Regions from separate parts of the Paenibacillus sp. J31R34 genome, predicted to be linked through region 3. Evidence: riboswitches for the same ligand, from Rfam matches in the RefSeq annotation. Region 3 holds a riboswitch; each other region holds the start of a gene.

Region 1 (5,493 bases), on a different contig from region 3:
CTCCTCCGTAGACCATGCAATGGAATTCCGCCGCGCCTTGCGGTGTTGGGCGGATATACGTATCGGTAATGCGGAAGCCTGCCTTCTCGTATACGCGAATAGCGCGTGCATTCCAGGTCAGCACCTCCAAATCCAGCTCGCTGTGTGGAGCACGTCGGCGAGCCTCTTCTACCAGCAGCGCAACAAAGGCGGTGCCTGAGCCCCTGCTGCAAAGCTGTGGATGCAGGCCGAGGCCAAGCCGCAGCACTTCATCTCCCAGCGGGAAAAACTGTGCAAAACCAACGAGCTCCCCTTGGTCATCTAGAATAGCGGCGTATTGCTTCTGACGGAGCTCGGGATCACCGAACTCCATCTCTGCTTTCTCCATAGCCTCCCATGCGGGCCATTGGTAGATGCCGTAAGGCGGTTCGTACCGCCAATCGCACAGCTGGCGGGCATGGGAGGCGTCCATTGCGGCAACCTTCCAGCCAAATGGCGGCTGGGCGCCGTCAGGGACAGCACTCGCATTTGTCATGATTACACAATCTCCTTATAGACCTCAATCGCGCGGGCGCGTGAAGCCTTCAAATCTACAATGGCATGCGGCTGCGGCAGGTGAATTTGCTTATCGGACAGATGGGCAAGCTCAGGCAGCCAGCGTCTAATGTAAGTGCCGCTCGGATCATGTGTTGCGGACTGCGTAGCCGGATTCATAATGCGAAAATACGGAGCGGCGTCGTAGCCGAGCGACGAGCTCCACAGCCAGCCGCCCCGGTTCAGCGTATTATCATAATCGGCCAGCTGGCGGCGGAAATGCTGCTCGCCCAGCGTAAACGGGCACAGCAGGTTTTTCGTCAAAAACATGGCGGTAACCATCCGCAGCCGATTCGGCATTTCGCCGGTTTTATTAAGCTGCTTCATAGCGGCATCAATAACAGGAATGCCCGTTTTTCCTTGGCTCCATGCCACGAAATGCTGATCGTTCAGCCCAGATAAATCAAACTTCTGCTCATAGCGGTAGAAGTCCTCATTGTATTTTCCTTGGTACAGAAAAAAATCCCGCCATGCCAGCTGCCTAATCCACGACTCGGCTCCATACTGCTGCTGCGCTGCTTCATAGGCTTGCCTTGCCGACAGCGCTCCTGTATTCAAATAACGCGCTAAATGGCTTGTCTGGTTTTCCGCAAACTGGTCGCGGCTGCCTTCATAGCCAGCTAGACGGCGGTTTAGAAATTGCTCCAGCGCATCGGCTGCACTCAGCGTTCCCGCGTCCGCCGTGCCAGATGCTCCCGCTACCCGCAGAAAGGCTGCCGCAGCGGGATGCTCCCGAGGAAGACTGAAGCGCTCTGCTATGCTGGCATCTATATTTTTCAGCGTATCCAGCTGTTTCAGCGTTGTTTCGCCTGCAGGGGAATAATGGCTTTGCATGAAGGACTGCCACATGCGGTAAAAGGGCGTAAATACCTTGTAAGGCTCACTGCGCCTAGAAAACGTATGAAGCTCCTCCAAATCGGCGAGTGGCGCATCGTCAAGCGGCAGCCAGCGACGTCCCGCTGCGCGCACAACCTGCGCAGTCGCGTGGTCGCGCATTCGGGAATAAGGCGTATAGTCCATGTGGACGAGAACCTCTTCAATGGGATGGGCCAGCAGCAGCGCTTCGGTAATGGCAGCGGGATCGCCGTAAAGCACATGCAGCTGCTCGCCCGCCGCCTTGTACTGTTCCAATAGGAAGGTGGCTTGGGACAAGAAGGTTCTGCCGCTGTGGCAAGAGAGCCGGTCCTCGTCCGCCAGTGACGGGTCTATTATAAGCAGATGAAAGCCGCGCTTCCCAGAGCGGCGCACATAATCAAAACTGCGCAAATCGTTTGAACGCAGGTCTTTGCGGTGAATATATACATACATGGAAACGAGCCCCCTTGTGTCCGTGCTAGAAAACAGCAAAGCCGCAAGCTATTTGTCCGAAGACAAACAACTGCGGCTTTGCTGATTGAGACAGCAGCTTTTCGTTATGTAAGCGAAAAAAGCATGGCCTGGCTCTATTGCTCGCTTGCGTACTTGTCGTAAGCGTCTTGGCTCATAATGCGTGTAGCTGACACGTAACGATCAGCATAATAAGACTCGCTAAGTTTGCTAATAATAACGCCTCTGCTCGAGGAAGCATGTGCAAACTTTCCATCTCCAACATAAATACCAACGTGGGAGATGCCTTTGCCGCTCGTGTTGAAGAATACAAGATCGCCAGCGATCAGGTCACTCTTCTTCACTTCACTGCCATCGTTCGATTGCGCTTGGGAAGTACGGGAAAGATCGATGCCCATTTTATCGAAAACATATTTCGTAAAACCGGAGCAGTCGAAGCCTTTCGTAGTTGTTCCGCCGCTTTGGTATGGTGTGCCGATCAGATCAGCGATAACACCATCCATCTTCGAACCTGCGAACACGCTGCCTGCTTGGAAAGCAAGCATTAATACAAGACCAACGAGTAATGCAGTTACCTTCTTCAAAATTTGAAACTCCTTCCGGTGCCGACGAGGTTAGCTGTGGGGTTCGGTTGTGAAGGTTCCCTATGATTTCCAAGACACTTGAATCAAGCCGTCCAAGCATCGAAATCAATTCACCCAAAGTGGTTCCCCCGTATTTCTATACCTTTGCGGTATAAAAAATTAGGCTGGTTTAATTTTGCTCTGCGCTAATAATTCGTTTTTTTCATGTGATTTCCTCCTATATGAATGAATTTCTAATAATTCTCATGTAACCTTTTGGCTCAATTTTGCGTTAAAACAAGTTTCTTGCCTAATAAATGCTCGTTCTATCACCGTTCGCAAGCAAAAAAACATTTTGTCAGTTTATATGAGAAATAGGCAGCCAATATGCTAAGAATCGTACATATAGGCTAGAATTATAGCGTAAAATGAAGAATTAGAGAGTTTAGTGTGCATCAGTCTAGGGGTTGGTAAATAAATAGAAGCGTTGCCTGGAGATGTTGGATAACTGAAAAACCCCGATTGCGGCCTCTTGTCCGCAATCGGGGTTTTTATGAGAAGGACTTTAGAAAAATGAGAATACTAAATGAGAATTAGGGAGGGCTGCCTTCATTTTTCTAAACTTAATTTCCTATTTATGGATGATAAAAGTTGTATAAAAGGGTCCTAAAAGGAGTCTGAAACGGTCTTAAAACGGTCTCAGCTCTGCTTCGATTGCAGGCAATCGTATTGTGCAGCGAGTGTCCATACCTTTAATAAGGTACGGAGCAGATGATAGGCTTGATGCATGATGAGCGCCAGAATTCCCGCCCAAGCATAGGAAAGGCCGGATACCAAGAGCGAAGCGGCGACTGCCAGCAGCCACATCAGCAGAGAGAGGCCGGCATAAGGAAAAAGATTTCGGAGCGCAATGCTGAGCGAGCGCATCGAGCCCGTGCCGGAGGCGGCGCCGAACTGCATGGCGAGCAGCAGCAGGTGAACGAGAAAGCTCCACAGCAGCCAACCGCCAAAGCCTGGCAGCGTGCTTTGCAGCAGCTCGCTCAGCGAATGGCCCTCCATTAGCAGCTTGAAGGCGCGAGGAAGAAGGAACCAGCCAGGCGCGAAAATAAGCAGCGTGCGCAGCCAATAGAGCAGCGTCATAGGCTTCCAAGCTTTGCGAATGCCTTGAAGAAACTGCGTTCCACCTTTTTCGTCCATATGATGCAGCGAGTAGAGCAGCCCCGCATGTAACAGTGGGCTCAGCAGCATGCGGGCGGCGAACAAGCCGCCCAGCAGCCATAGATAGGGGTTGATCAGATCTGTTTTTGTCAATTGAAACTGGGCTTCGCTGAGGAACAGCGAAACGGCCGAGTCCGACGGATGCTGGAGGGGAAAGCGCCGCAGCAGCGGCAGTACAGTCATATCAATAAAGCGGTAAAGGAAAAGTCCCCATAATAGCTGGTACAGGAACAACGCAATGACGATATAGAAATGGCGGATGGCGAGCCGCCAGCCTTGCTTCATATGCTGCTTCATTTTTTAACCTCCTCTCTACCAGCCTACGGATGCGAGCAGGCCTTCAATAAGCTTCGTCAGGCCGAGGCTCCACCGAATGCGCGACTGCTCCGGCACTTCTGCACGCATAAAATTGTTAATATGCCTATTGTCCAGCACATTGCTGTTTTTCGGATCCACCGCTACCCATGCGAGCGGAGCAGCATGCATCACCTTGTACTCCATATGCGACTCGGCGGCATCCCAGATTTTAGAAGTTGTTTCACCGTCGGTAAAGGAGAAAACGAGCGGTATGGGTCCGTTTTGTCCGCCATTGCGCTTGATCAGCACGGTAGACTCGTACTCTGTTTGGCCATCCTGCTGCACTTCATTCACTCGAATAGCCTCTACTGAAAAATCCGCCATCAGGCTGCCATATACATACTGGTGAAAATAATCCTGCCATTTTCCCTTCGTAACCTGCTCGACGACTCGCTGGAAATCGGACGTAGTTGGATGCTTGAATTTGTATTTTTGAAAATACGTGCGCATAATTTTTTGCATCGTCTTTGCTCCGACCTGCTTCTCAATTCCGACCAGCACAAGCTTGGCGCGCATGTATACATTTTCCGCATACTCATCGCTATTGTGATAGGCCCATGAAGGCTGTTTAAGCGGGGCAGGGGCTGTAATATAGCTGGCTTCCATAGCTAAATTGGGTTCAACGCCATAGGCGTTCTCCATCACTTTATCCTCGGCATACGATGTAAAGCCTTCGTCGAGCCAAGCTTCTTCGAACTCGTTCGATGCGACCATCCCGTACCAATACTGATGACCGATCTCATGTACAACGGTTCGCTCCAGGCTGTAGCCAGGGTTATCGGATTCAGCAGCTAAAGCGGTTACGAGCGTTGGATATTCCATGCCGCCGGCGCCATTCGCCCCTTTCGGCGGAACGATGATGGACAGCGTTGAATACGGATATTCACCGTACCACTCCGCGTATTTGGCCAGCGACGATTTCGCTGCATGCATATAGCGGTCCTTCAGCCCCTCGTGGGCAGGGTCCAGATAAAGCTTGATGCGTACCCCAGGAATGCCCGTTCCCGACAAGGTGTCCTCCGCATAAATAAAGTCGGGTGAGGCGGACCAAGCAAAGTCATGCACGTCCTCGGCATAAAACTGATAGACGCTTGTGCCATTTTGCGTTACAGCTTCCTTCGTTTGAATGCCGGTGGCGGCTACCGTAAAGTTTTCCGGCACGGTAATCTGGGCGCTATACAAGCCAAAATCGCTGTAAAACTCCGAATCGCCATGATACTGATGGACGTTCCAGCCTTCATTTGTCCGGCCGCGTGTTCCATCTGTCTCATAAACGGCAAGCTTAGGAAACCACTGGCCCGCCATAACGAAGCTGCCGGAATAGCCCATGCGGGCGAATACCTCGGGCAGCTTGACCTCGTAGGTCATGGAAAGTGTTATTGATTTGCCCGGTGCGACTGGAACCGGGAGGTTAAGCTTCGTCAGCGTATAATCGTCCGTATTTCCGTCATCGGGC
Region 2 (5,493 bases), on a different contig from region 3:
GCAGCGGAATAATGATCGCATTAAAGATGAGCGCGGACAAAATCGCCGACAGCGGCGAGCCGAGCTGCATCACATTCAGCGCCTGCATTTGCGGAATCGCCAGCATAAACATCGCTGGAATGATGGCGAAATATTTGGCAACGTCATTGGCAATGCTGAAGGTCGTGAGCGCACCGCGCGTCATAAGCAGCTGCTTGCCGATCGATACGACCTCAATAATTTTAGATGGATCGGAATCCAAATCAACCATATTGGCAGCTTCCTTGGCGGCCGTCGTGCCGCTGTTCATCGCCAGGCCGACATCGGCCTGCGCGAGTGCGGGCGCATCATTCGTTCCGTCTCCCGTCATGGCGACCAGCTTGCCTTCCGCCTGCTCGCGGCGGATGACAGCGATTTTATCCTCCGGCTTGCTTTCGGCAATAAAATCGTCAACGCCTGCTTCTCTAGCGATAGTTGCCGCTGTAAACGGATTGTCGCCCGTACACATAATGGTTTTGATGCCCATCGCTCGCAGTTGGTCGAACCGTTCCTTCATGCCCGGCTTGACCGTATCCTTCAAATAAATCAAGCCGAATATGTGCTGATCGACGGCGATGGCAAGTGGAGTGCCGCCTTCCTTGGCGATCCGTTCGGTCTCCTGAGCCAGATCAGCGGGTATTTCTCCTCCTTGGGCAAGCACCCACCCGCGAATCGCTTCAACGGCTCCTTTGCGCACGAGCCGTCCATCGGCCAAATCGATGCCGCTCATGCGCGTCTCGGCCTGAAAAGGAACGAATTGTCCGTTTTCGCCAAGCGCGCCATCATAGGTTTTGTTGTGCTTTTTCATCCATTCCAGCACCGAGCGTCCTTCTGGCGTTTCATCTTGCAGGGAGGAAATAGCGGCCCATGCCGCTGCTTCATCTGCTCCAGCGGCGCCCACCGGATTAATTTCGCTAGCCATCCGATTGCCGAAGGTGATCGTCCCGGTTTTATCCAAAATCATCGTATTGATGTCGCCAGCTGCTTCGACCGCCTTTCCGGACATCGCCAGCACATTGAACTGGGTGACCCGGTCCATGCCCGCAATGCCGATGGCGGACAGCAGGCCGCCAATCGTCGTCGGAATGAGGCAGACGAGCAGGGCGATTAGAACGGGAATTTCTAGATTGATTCCCACATAAGCGACAATTGGACCAAGCGTGACGACGACGATGAGGAAAATAATTGTCAGGCTGATGAGCAGCGTGTTCAGGGCGATTTCATTCGGCGTTTTTTGCCGCTTTGCCCCTTCGACGAGAGCGATCATCCGATCGATAAACGTTTCGCCAGGCTCACTCGTGATTCGCATTTTGATGCGATCGCTGATCACCCGCGTCCCGCCCGTCACGGAGTCGAAATCGCCGCCGGCCTCCTTGATGACGGGTGCTGATTCGCCGGTAATAGCCGATTCATCGACGGAAGCAAGGCCTTCAATGACCTCGCCGTCTCCGGGAATCATTTCCCCTTGCGAGACGATGACGATATCCCCTTTGCGCAGCTCCGTAGAAGGGACAATTTGAATGCTGTCGCCCAGCAGCTTATTCGCCATCATTTCCTGCTTTGATTTTTTCAACGAGCCGGCCTGCGCTTTGCCGCGGCCTTCTGCTAACGCCTCGGCAAAATTGGCGAACAGCACCGTAAACAGCAAAATAATGAAGACAGTCAAATTGAAGCCGATGCGTTCCTGCGAGTCGAAGTAGCCTGGAAATACGGTCATGAGCAGAACGATCAGCGTTCCAATCTCCACAACGAACATGACCGGATTTTTTATCATATGAACCGGATTCAGCTTGAGGAGGCTCATCTTCAGCGCCTCGGTCAGAAGCGGTCTTGTGAATCGTTTTTTAGCACGGTGGTCATTCATAACGCTTACCCCTCATTTCCCTTTAACGGATCGTTAAAAACTCGGCAATTGGCCCTGTGACAATAACGGGCAGAAACGTGAGCGCACCGATCAAAATAACGACGCCCATTAGCATAACCGCAAATAGCGAATTGTCCGTGCGGAACGTGCCAATCGTTTCTGGTACCCACTGCTTGCGGCTAAGTGAGCCGGCTACAGCCAGCAGCGCAATCATCGACATATATCTGCCGAAAAACATCACGAGTCCGGTCGTTATATTCCAGAAAGGCGTATTGTCGGCAAGCCCCTCAAACCCGGAGCCATTGTTGGCGGCCGAGGACGTATATTCATACAGCACCTGAGTAATGCCATGAAATCCGGAATTGGATATAGCGCCTTGCCCCAGATCGGTCAGGAAAGCTGCCGCCGTTGGCGCGAGAATAATAAACGGATGCACGAGAATGGCGATGGCAATCAGCTTCATTTCTCGCGGCTCTATTTTTCGCCCCAGAAACTCTGGTGTCCGTCCGACCATGAGCCCGCAAATGAACACCGTCAGCATCGCATACATCAGCATATTGACGAGCCCGACACCTTTGCCGCCAAAGACGACGTTCAGCATCATCTGTGCAAGGGGAACGAGTCCGCCAAGCGGAGTGAGCGTATCGTGCATTGAATTGACCGAGCCGGTCGTGGCCGCCGTTGTTACCGTTGTGAACAGCGCGGATTGGGCGATGCCGAAGCGTACCTCCTTGCCCTCCATGCTGCCTTGCGAAGCGTCGATGCCGAGCGTGGCGATCAGCGGGTTGCCGCTTTTTTCAGCGGTATAGGAAATCGTAAGAAAGATCAGAAACAGCGCCATCATCGCCGAAAAAATAACCCAGCCCTGCTTGCTGCTTTTCGCAAACCGGCCGTACATGAAGGGCAGCGCGGCAGGCAGCGCCCACATGGACAAAATCTCAATGACATTCGTCAATGGGCTAGGATTTTCGAACGGATGGGCGGAGTTGGCTCCGAAAAAACCGCCGCCATTCGTGCCAAGATGCTTAATCGACTCCAGCGACGCAACTGGCCCGATGGCGATATGCTGAACCGCGCCCGTTAGCGTCGTAACGGTCAAGGTGGGGCTAAGCGTTTGAGGCACTTGCAGCGCCACAAGCAGCAGCGTAATGACAATTGCCAGCGGGAAGAAAATCCGCGTATGCGCTTTGACGAAATCCTCGAAAAAGTTGCCGAGCGTTCCGCCCTTGCTCGTAATGCCGCGCACGAAAGCGACGGCAACGGAAAAGCCGGTGGCGGCTGATGTAAACATCATCATCGTAATGACCGCCGTTTGCGCAAAATACGTCAGCCCCGTCTCACCGCTGTAATGCTGGAGATTCGTATTGGTCATAAAGCTGATGACCGTATTTAGGACGAGCGTAGGCTCCATGCTGCTGATCCCGTTCGGATTAAGCGGCAGGCCGCTTTGCAGTCGCAGCAGCACGTAGCTAATAGCTACGAGTATGAAATTGAGTGTAATAAAGCTGAGTGCATATTTTTTCCAGGTCATGCCTTGGCGATTTTTGAGTCCGATCACGGAATAAATGACCGCTTCGACTCGTCCAAACAGCTTGTCGGTACGATTCGGAACGTTTGAAAACACGGAATATAAATAATGCCCAAGCGGCTTTGCGATCAGCATGATCATACCGATGACTACCGCCATTTGCAGGACGTCCACAGCTGTTCCTCCCTTGCTATCAATGAATGATGAAACGTTATTTGCTAAAATTTCTCCGGATGAAGCAAGGCGTAGACAAGATACACCAGCAAAGCTCCTGTAACGAGCAATATGACAATCATCCCCGTTCCTCCGTTTCGCTAATGGACCGATCGCACCAGCGTATAAATCCGGCAATCAGCCCGAAAGCTGCGATTAAGGTCAAAGCCATTCCGATATCCAGCATAGCTGCAGCGCTCCTTATTTCGTTTTGTTCCTAGTTATTTTGGAAAAAAGGCAACAAAAAAGAAGCCTTGGGCAAAGAGGACTCTTCACCCGCAGCTTCCTTCATCCGGGCATCATACGCCCCTGATTCGCCTGCGATTAGTGTAAGTGTGGCCTCTCCCGTTGACGCTTGCGAGGTTAGCTGTCGGATTCGGGCGCGAGAGACGCCCTACGCTTGGCACTTATCGTGCCCTTGCGATTCACCCCGTGACGCTTCCTGCCATCGTCCATTGGACAACGACAGAGAGCCGTCGATGGTTCCCCCGTTTCTGCGGCAGTGCAGAACTCAGCGATTGAAACAAAATATCTGCCGATGTTGCGAGTGCTATTTTCATAAAAAGACAACAAAAAACCACAGAGGCGTATGACGCTCTGTGGCCTAATTTACAAGGTCACAATCGTTCACCATTCCTCTCTACACCTGCGCTTACGAGGTTAGCTGTCGGATTCGGGCGGTGAGAGTCGCCCTACATTTGCCTGGAGTTTCATGATACTCCTGCAAACGATTCACCCCTGCGCTGCCGGCCTCCGACTCTCACATCGGACACTTGCAGTGCGTTTGGTTCCCCCGCTCTTCGCCTAATGCGCGAAGACTCAGCGATCAAAAAAGGTTCAATCATGTTATGAATCATACTCCCCCGCCGCGAGTGCTGTAAAGGAAGCTTACGCCGCAAAAGAGAGCGAATGCAGCGGATTAGACTGATTTTAAACGCTTACAGTGAGAGTTATCTTTAGCAGGGTCGGTTTATCTCGTGATTTCTTTTAAAATATAGGAAAGCATATGATTTTTCCATCCTTTCTCTACATTTCAACGCGAAACGGTAGCTTTGCCGCCAGGAGGACGGCTTAAGCCGTTTACGCTTGTTTACTAAAAGCACCCCCTCTTTCCAGAAAACACGGAAACGAATATGATAAATAGCATGCTGACAGAATCAGGTCTTTGCGGCTGCTCGGCCGCGTATTTAAATAGCGGGGGGATAAACGATGTATAAAGTGCTGCTGGTGGATGATGAAGAAGAGACGCGCAGCGGACTGCTGCAGGAAATTGCATGGGAGCGCCATGGCTTTGAAATCGTAGATACGGCGGCGAACGGCCGGGAAGCGATGGAGCTGATCGAGCGTTTGGAGCCGGACATCGTCGTGACGGATATTAGCATGCCGTATATGAATGGCTTGGAGCTGGCGGAATGGACGAGGAAGACGTATCCGCTGACACGCATCGTTATTTTTTCCGGCTATGATGAATTTGAATATGCCAAGCAGGCAATCGGCCTACAGGTGGATGAGTATATTTTAAAGCCTTTTTCCGCGCAGCAGCTGCTTGAGGTGATGGACAAGGTGAAGGAGCGGCTGAATGATGAGCGCGAGAAACGGGAAAATATGCAGCTGCTGCAGGAGCATTATCGTACAAGCCTGCCGGTCGTAAAAGAGCTGTTCCTGTCGTCACTCCTCTCCCGCAAGCTTCCGCTGCGGCAGATAGAGGAGAAGGCGGCGAAATATGAGCTCGATTTGGCGGGGGAGGCGTACATTGTGTCCGTGCTGCACACGCATGTATTGGAAGCGCTTCCCGGCGTTCCGCTGCGGACGGCTGAAAGCTCGCTTGCGGCCTCCAGCGATCTCGACCTCAAGCTGTTTGCCCTTCGCA
Region 3 (5,493 bases):
GTTCGACTTTCCGCGTCCATCGAGGGCATTTTCAGTGACAACTATTTCGATTTGCTGCCGAATGAACCGCGTACGATTACGTTTTACGCGCGAAACCCGCAAGGGGATCAGGCTTTCATTGCTGCATCGCCGGGCGAGCTTGCCGTCCATTCGATGACCGATTTTATTTAAGGTGAAAATAAAGTATTGGACTTACAGGGTTCTACATATTATGGATGACTAATATGTGAACCCTGTACGCCTATTTCTCGATCTCCGAGCCACCTGCTGCCCCTCATCTTTGCCTTCATTTCACCGACTGGATGAAATTCTGCGCATTCATGAGTCTGAGTGAGGCGAAAATTTCACTATTGGTGGACTCCGCCTCTACCGGAAATGTTCAACACACTCATGCAGAAAGGCCTCTAGCGTTCGTGGCTCTCTGCCGAGCAAGCGCTGCACAGTATCATTTGGAATTTCTGGCACCACCGTAGACATAGTTTGAATTTCCACAACGTGGTTCGCGAGCCAAGGAGGCATATTCCCATGCTCGATAAGATTGCGAAGCAGTACTTGAGGTTCCATGTTTATGTAGCTTATCGGCCGATTAAGCAGGGCGGATAGTTGACTCGCGATATGAGGATAGTTGAAAATTTCCGAACCAGTAAGCGTATATATTTGGCCTGATATCTTGCGATTGGTAAGAACTTCAGCGGCAACATCTGCGATATCGCGACAGTCAATGAAGTTACACGGTGAATCGCCCATGGAGCCGAAGAAAACATTTTGGGTTGTGATCGTTGGTGCAAGGCGCAGCAAGTTTTGCATGAACGCATAAGGGCGCAGCACGGTGTGGGTGAGACTCGATTCCCTCAGCGTTTTCTCGATTTCTTGATGCCATCCTGCCACTGCGACTGGCGAGCTGTGCTCAAAGGCAGGGCTGGATATTTTTACGATATGTTTGATTCCAGATTCTGCGGCAATCTGAATGATTGAAGTTTCCAATTCGATTTGTCTCGGACTGTTGGACATGGCAAGGAAGAGCTGGCTAGCACCTGTAAACGCGCGGCGCAGCGATTCGGGGTCGGAAGCATCCGCCGATGATACCATTATAGTCGATCGGCCTTTTTCTCCGATCTGATCACGCAACTTCTCAGGCTCTCTGCTCAGCGCCTTGGCGGGTACGCCAAGATCAACCAAACGTTTCAAAAGCGCACTTCCTATCGTACCTGTTGCTCCCATAATAACTATCATTTTTATCTTCTCCTTTTGGATGGAAAATGAGTTGTGACGGCAAGACGCCACCGCCATGTCACTATCGTGCTTGCTATGAATCCAGATAACGGGAAATCGGTCCAGACACGTCCGACCCAGGCCAAATGATTGCTCGGATTCATAAATTCTAGTAAAACAGATGTCAACCATGCGGCGTATAGGCCAAACAAGGACCCGGCCAATGCGAACATCCCTACCACAACCAAGTGAGGTGCAGTGATGACCCATCGTATACGGCCCACTCGGCTGCGCAACAAAAGGCCAATCATTAAGGCCATCAAGGCCGATGCACCGCCGATTGTGGTCAATGCCCCTATTTGAAGCCCCCTATCGGCAGTAATCAATCCCCCGATACCTGCCATGATGGCAGGAGCAGCATAGGCCATGACAACTTCACGCCATAGTATAAAAATCTTTTTCTTGGAACCAGCAGGCTTGATGCCGTAAACAGCATCTGTCTGATTCGGGTATTTCATCTTGTTCATTTAGCTGCTCCCCTCTTCTTTGAAATCGTTCAACGATTGCTTTCAGTGAAATATAATTAGCTTCCTAACTATATAAGGATAAAAATAGGCTAGCTTTACTAGCCCATTCTAATCATTACTGATGTTTCCCTTTGGTTTCGAGCCTACTTCGCCCGTAAGAGCTGAGATGCCTTGTGTAATTCGGCCTAGCAAGTCGAGAAATACGCTGCGCTCCTCGATATTGAGCAAGCCCACCATTGCTTCCAGCCGAGCGAAATGCTCAGGAGCCATTTCACGAAGCTTCTTCGCTCCTGCTTCCGTCAAAATGACCGATCTCTGACGGCCATCATCTGAGCTTGATCTCCGAGAAACTAGCCCATCTCGTTCAAGGGTGTCGATAAGACCTGTCACTGTAGCACGTGTAACGCCTAGATGCTCCGCTAATTGCGAAGGCAATTCTTCTCCTTCGTTATCTTCAAGATCCGCCAATAAACGATATCGACTTGTTGATAAACCGAATCTAGAGAAATGAATCTCCGAGGCATGTCCAAGCTTGACTCCCGCTGCCATTAGTCTAGAAGCGACGAGTATAGCCTGAGCGTCTATGTCTAGGTTATAGCGATCAATCTGACGCTTGGATTGTACTAGCGAAGGAATTGCGTCAAAGTCATTTATTATTTTATTATTGTTGTTCATATATATAGTATGGTTCCTAATTACTTTGGTGTCAACACATTTATATAACCTATCAATAGCCCGCCATTCTTCCTATCTGGAACTAAAACTTTATTTTCTTTCCATAGGAGAACAAGCAGCCGATAGAAAAAAAGGAACCTTTCCGCCAGCTGAATCATGGCGGGGAAGATTCCTTTGTGTTAGGTCGATCCAAAATAGGCTAAAAAATAGAAAGATAGAATAACGAGCGGCTGAGTAAAATAGGTTCCTCGGAAGTGTTGTCATCCGGTTCAATTTCTGCCGTCCAGTGTTTGAGATGGTGAATGGCGTGATCGAACAGGTTGTACACACTGTGTTGATCAGCTTGCTCGCTCCGAAGCGAACGGCCTGTTATGGACAAGGTGCCGATAAAGCTGCTCAGCGCGCTGCACCACAGGCCCCAATCGTTAGGGCGTTCCATTTCGTCTACAAAAGTCTCGCCAAAGCCAATGCCTTTGTCCGTCGTTACCCGCAAGCAGGCACGGTTTCCAGCGGCGTCTACATTGAGTGCTGGAATGACAAACAGCTCAATGCGCTTGACCGTAAGCTTCATTGCGTGCTTCGCCTTAGGCGGAGCGTCCGGCGCATGAAGGACAATCATATTCATCTCTCCTCACGTTCGCTTACGGAGTTAGCTGTCGGATTCGGGCCAGAGAGCTGCCCTACCAGTGCGCGAAGGCACCGGATTCACCCCTTGCGATTCAAGCTGTCGCTTCAACCACGTCGTTGGTTCCCCCGCTTTTTCAATTGAAAAATTAAGCGATTAATAATAGAGTGCCAGAATTCGGCTAGGGATATATATTATACCTTAATGGCTCATTTGTAAACCTTTTAGCAGTAAAATAAAAATATGCTGCTGCCTCAAGTGAGAACGAGCGCCGCCGTTATTTGGCGGCAGCGCTCGTTTTCTGCAGAAATAACTGCTGAATTATGAATACAGTAGTTCATTGTGGACTGACCGCTCATGTAGAAGTTGTCGTGAGTTAATGCATAGGGAAGATCCAGCCAACCCATAAAGCAAGAAGAACGAGAGTAAACAGCAGAACAGGCGGAATGACGACAATCGTTACTTTGACATAATCCAACCAATTGATTTTTACCTTGGCTTTCTGTACAAGATTCATCCAAATGAGCGAGGCTAGAGTGCCTATCGGTAAAATGAGTGAGCCAATATCGCTCCCAATGACGCTGGCGAGGTAGGCGATTTTGAGTGAAAGCGGATCGAGGTTCATTTCGGTGAGGGTGATCGTGCCGATCATGAGAGCGGGGTGATTGTTGACGAGTGTAGACATGGCAGAGACAAGCCCTCCGATTAAAATGCTTGCATTCATCAGGCTCCCCATAACAAGCGGCTCGAACACCTGCACGAGTAATTGCGTCAGGCCAATATTGTGCAGGCCATAAATAATGATATACATGGCGAAGGCGAAAATGAGTATATGCCACGGAATTTTACGCAAAATGTCGTTCGGCGGCATTTTCAAGTAAACCCAGCGCCAACTAAGGAGCAGCAGGGAGCCGAAAACAGCGACCCACTCAACGGGGATATGCAAATAGGAGGCAGCAAATAAGCTTAGCCGGACAGAGAAGACGAAAAGCAGAATCAATTTCATAAAGCGGCTGCTGTATTTGGGATATGCAGGCTTGCTTCCGTTAGGTGTGAGTAAAGGATGGTAGCCAGATTGAATAGGGACAATTGAAATCGTATGGGGGACTTGCCGGGGAAGCTGATGGTAAAAGTAGAAGAACAGCAGCAGGCTGAGCAGCAGCAGACCAATTGTAGCGGGGATAAACATCATGACGGTATGCATGTACAAATCCATGCCGACGATTTTTAGCGCAATCAGATTTACAATATTGCTGACCCCGATGGGGGCGCTGGAGGCGGTAGCGATTAATGCTCCTGAAAGTAGGTATGGAATTTTTTGGTGATTTTTCAGTCCCATGTGATGCAGCATAATGAGCAAAATCGGTGTAGTGATAAGAATGCTGCCGTCATTGTTGAAAAATAGCGTCATCAGAAAACACATCAGGTTTACATACCAGAACAATCTGAGTCCTGAGCCACGTGCTCGAATGGCAAGCCCCTCGGCAGCCCAGATGAAGAAGCCAAAGCTCTCCAGCACGATTGCCATTACGATCGTCGCCATAATGGTGATGGCTGCTCCACTAACGGTGGCGCTAATATGCGCCAGGTCCGTCAACGAGACGACTCCGCTCAATAGGACGAGTATGGCGCCAAACGTAGCAGGAATGGCTTCATTCAGTCCTCTGGGACGCCACAAAATGAGCAAGATCGTGAAGAGGAAGGCAAACAGGGAAACGATAATGGAAGGTAGCGAGATCAAATGTTAATCACCTCGAATTCTTGGTTAAATTCATAGTGAAGCAGGAAAGAGTTATTCATTTGCGGCAACTGCATTATGCTGAGCGGCTTCTATGCGGCTGCTGTCATAGCGTTTATCGGTTGCCGTAGAGGATAGAGATATAATAGTAGGCTGTTTGATCGGTGGAGGAGGCTTGAGAATGAAATAGAGGGACAGGCCTGACGAGCAAATAATGAAGATCGTAAGCAAAAGGATTTCCTCCTTTCTAGTAATAACGTATAAGAGGACGACTATCATGGGGAGATATGAATAATATATGTATATGTGGCCTACTGATAGAGGGTACTAGACGTTAATAGTAGATTGCTATAATTCCGCGAAGCGTCCCCGCTCCGGAAACGCAAAACAACCTCGGCCTTGTTAAGGGCCGAGGCTGCTTCGTTATCTTTTTACTTGGATATGGACATAGGCGCTACCCAATCGGATGACCATTGCTGCAATTCGCGAATGACCGGCTCCAGTGCGTGTCCCTTTTCGGTAAGCGAATATTCGATGCGAACTGGAATGTCTGGAAAGACGGCGCGGCTTACAATGCCCTCATTTTCAAGATCCTTGAGCCGCTCAGACAGCAGTCTGCCGCTAATGGGAAGGGCACCTTGAATGCAGCTGAAGCGCTGCGGCCCGGACAGCAACTGATAAATAATCAAGCCGGTCCATCGTTTGCTTATAATGTC

What was found. Region 3 has a riboswitch for cyclic di-AMP ahead of AC50YG_RS16845 (hypothetical protein). Riboswitches for the same ligand answer to the same signal wherever they lie in the genome.
Region 1: linked by a shared signal. The riboswitch ahead of AC50YG_RS27660 (C40 family peptidase) and the one ahead of AC50YG_RS16845 (hypothetical protein) in region 3 are both predicted to bind cyclic di-AMP.
Region 2: linked by a shared signal. The riboswitch ahead of kdpF (K(+)-transporting ATPase subunit F) and the one ahead of AC50YG_RS16845 (hypothetical protein) in region 3 are both predicted to bind cyclic di-AMP.

What each region holds. Positions count from the first base shown of each region.
Region 1 covers NZ_JBXENU010000013.1:77,187-82,679, reverse strand. The annotation lists gene AC50YG_RS27670 (GNAT family N-acetyltransferase) at 1-514, opposite strand, end outside; gene AC50YG_RS27665 (cryptochrome/photolyase family protein) at 517-1,881, opposite strand; gene AC50YG_RS27660 (C40 family peptidase) at 2,016-2,486, opposite strand; cyclic di-AMP (ydaO/yuaA leader) riboswitch at 2,488-2,659, opposite strand; gene AC50YG_RS27655 (hypothetical protein) at 3,162-3,977, opposite strand; gene AC50YG_RS27650 (M1 family metallopeptidase) at 3,993-5,493, opposite strand, start outside.
Region 2 covers NZ_JBXENU010000006.1:186,255-191,747, reverse strand. The annotation lists gene kdpB (potassium-transporting ATPase subunit KdpB) at 1-1,882, opposite strand, end outside; gene kdpA (potassium-transporting ATPase subunit KdpA) at 1,905-3,584, opposite strand; gene kdpF (K(+)-transporting ATPase subunit F) at 3,629-3,706, opposite strand; cyclic di-AMP (ydaO/yuaA leader) riboswitch at 3,961-4,150, opposite strand; cyclic di-AMP (ydaO/yuaA leader) riboswitch at 4,258-4,458, opposite strand; gene AC50YG_RS18025 (response regulator) at 4,833-5,493, shown strand, end outside.
Region 3 covers NZ_JBXENU010000005.1:422,700-428,192, forward strand. The annotation lists gene AC50YG_RS16825 (beta-mannosidase) at 1-171, shown strand, start outside; gene AC50YG_RS16830 (SDR family oxidoreductase) at 367-1,233, opposite strand; gene AC50YG_RS16835 (hypothetical protein) at 1,236-1,739, opposite strand; gene AC50YG_RS16840 (MarR family winged helix-turn-helix transcriptional regulator) at 1,848-2,414, opposite strand; gene AC50YG_RS16845 (hypothetical protein) at 2,614-3,033, opposite strand; cyclic di-AMP (ydaO/yuaA leader) riboswitch at 3,038-3,204, opposite strand; gene AC50YG_RS16850 (ArsB/NhaD family transporter) at 3,416-4,780, opposite strand; gene AC50YG_RS16855 (hypothetical protein) at 4,832-5,008, opposite strand; gene AC50YG_RS16860 (winged helix-turn-helix transcriptional regulator) at 5,209-5,493, opposite strand, start outside.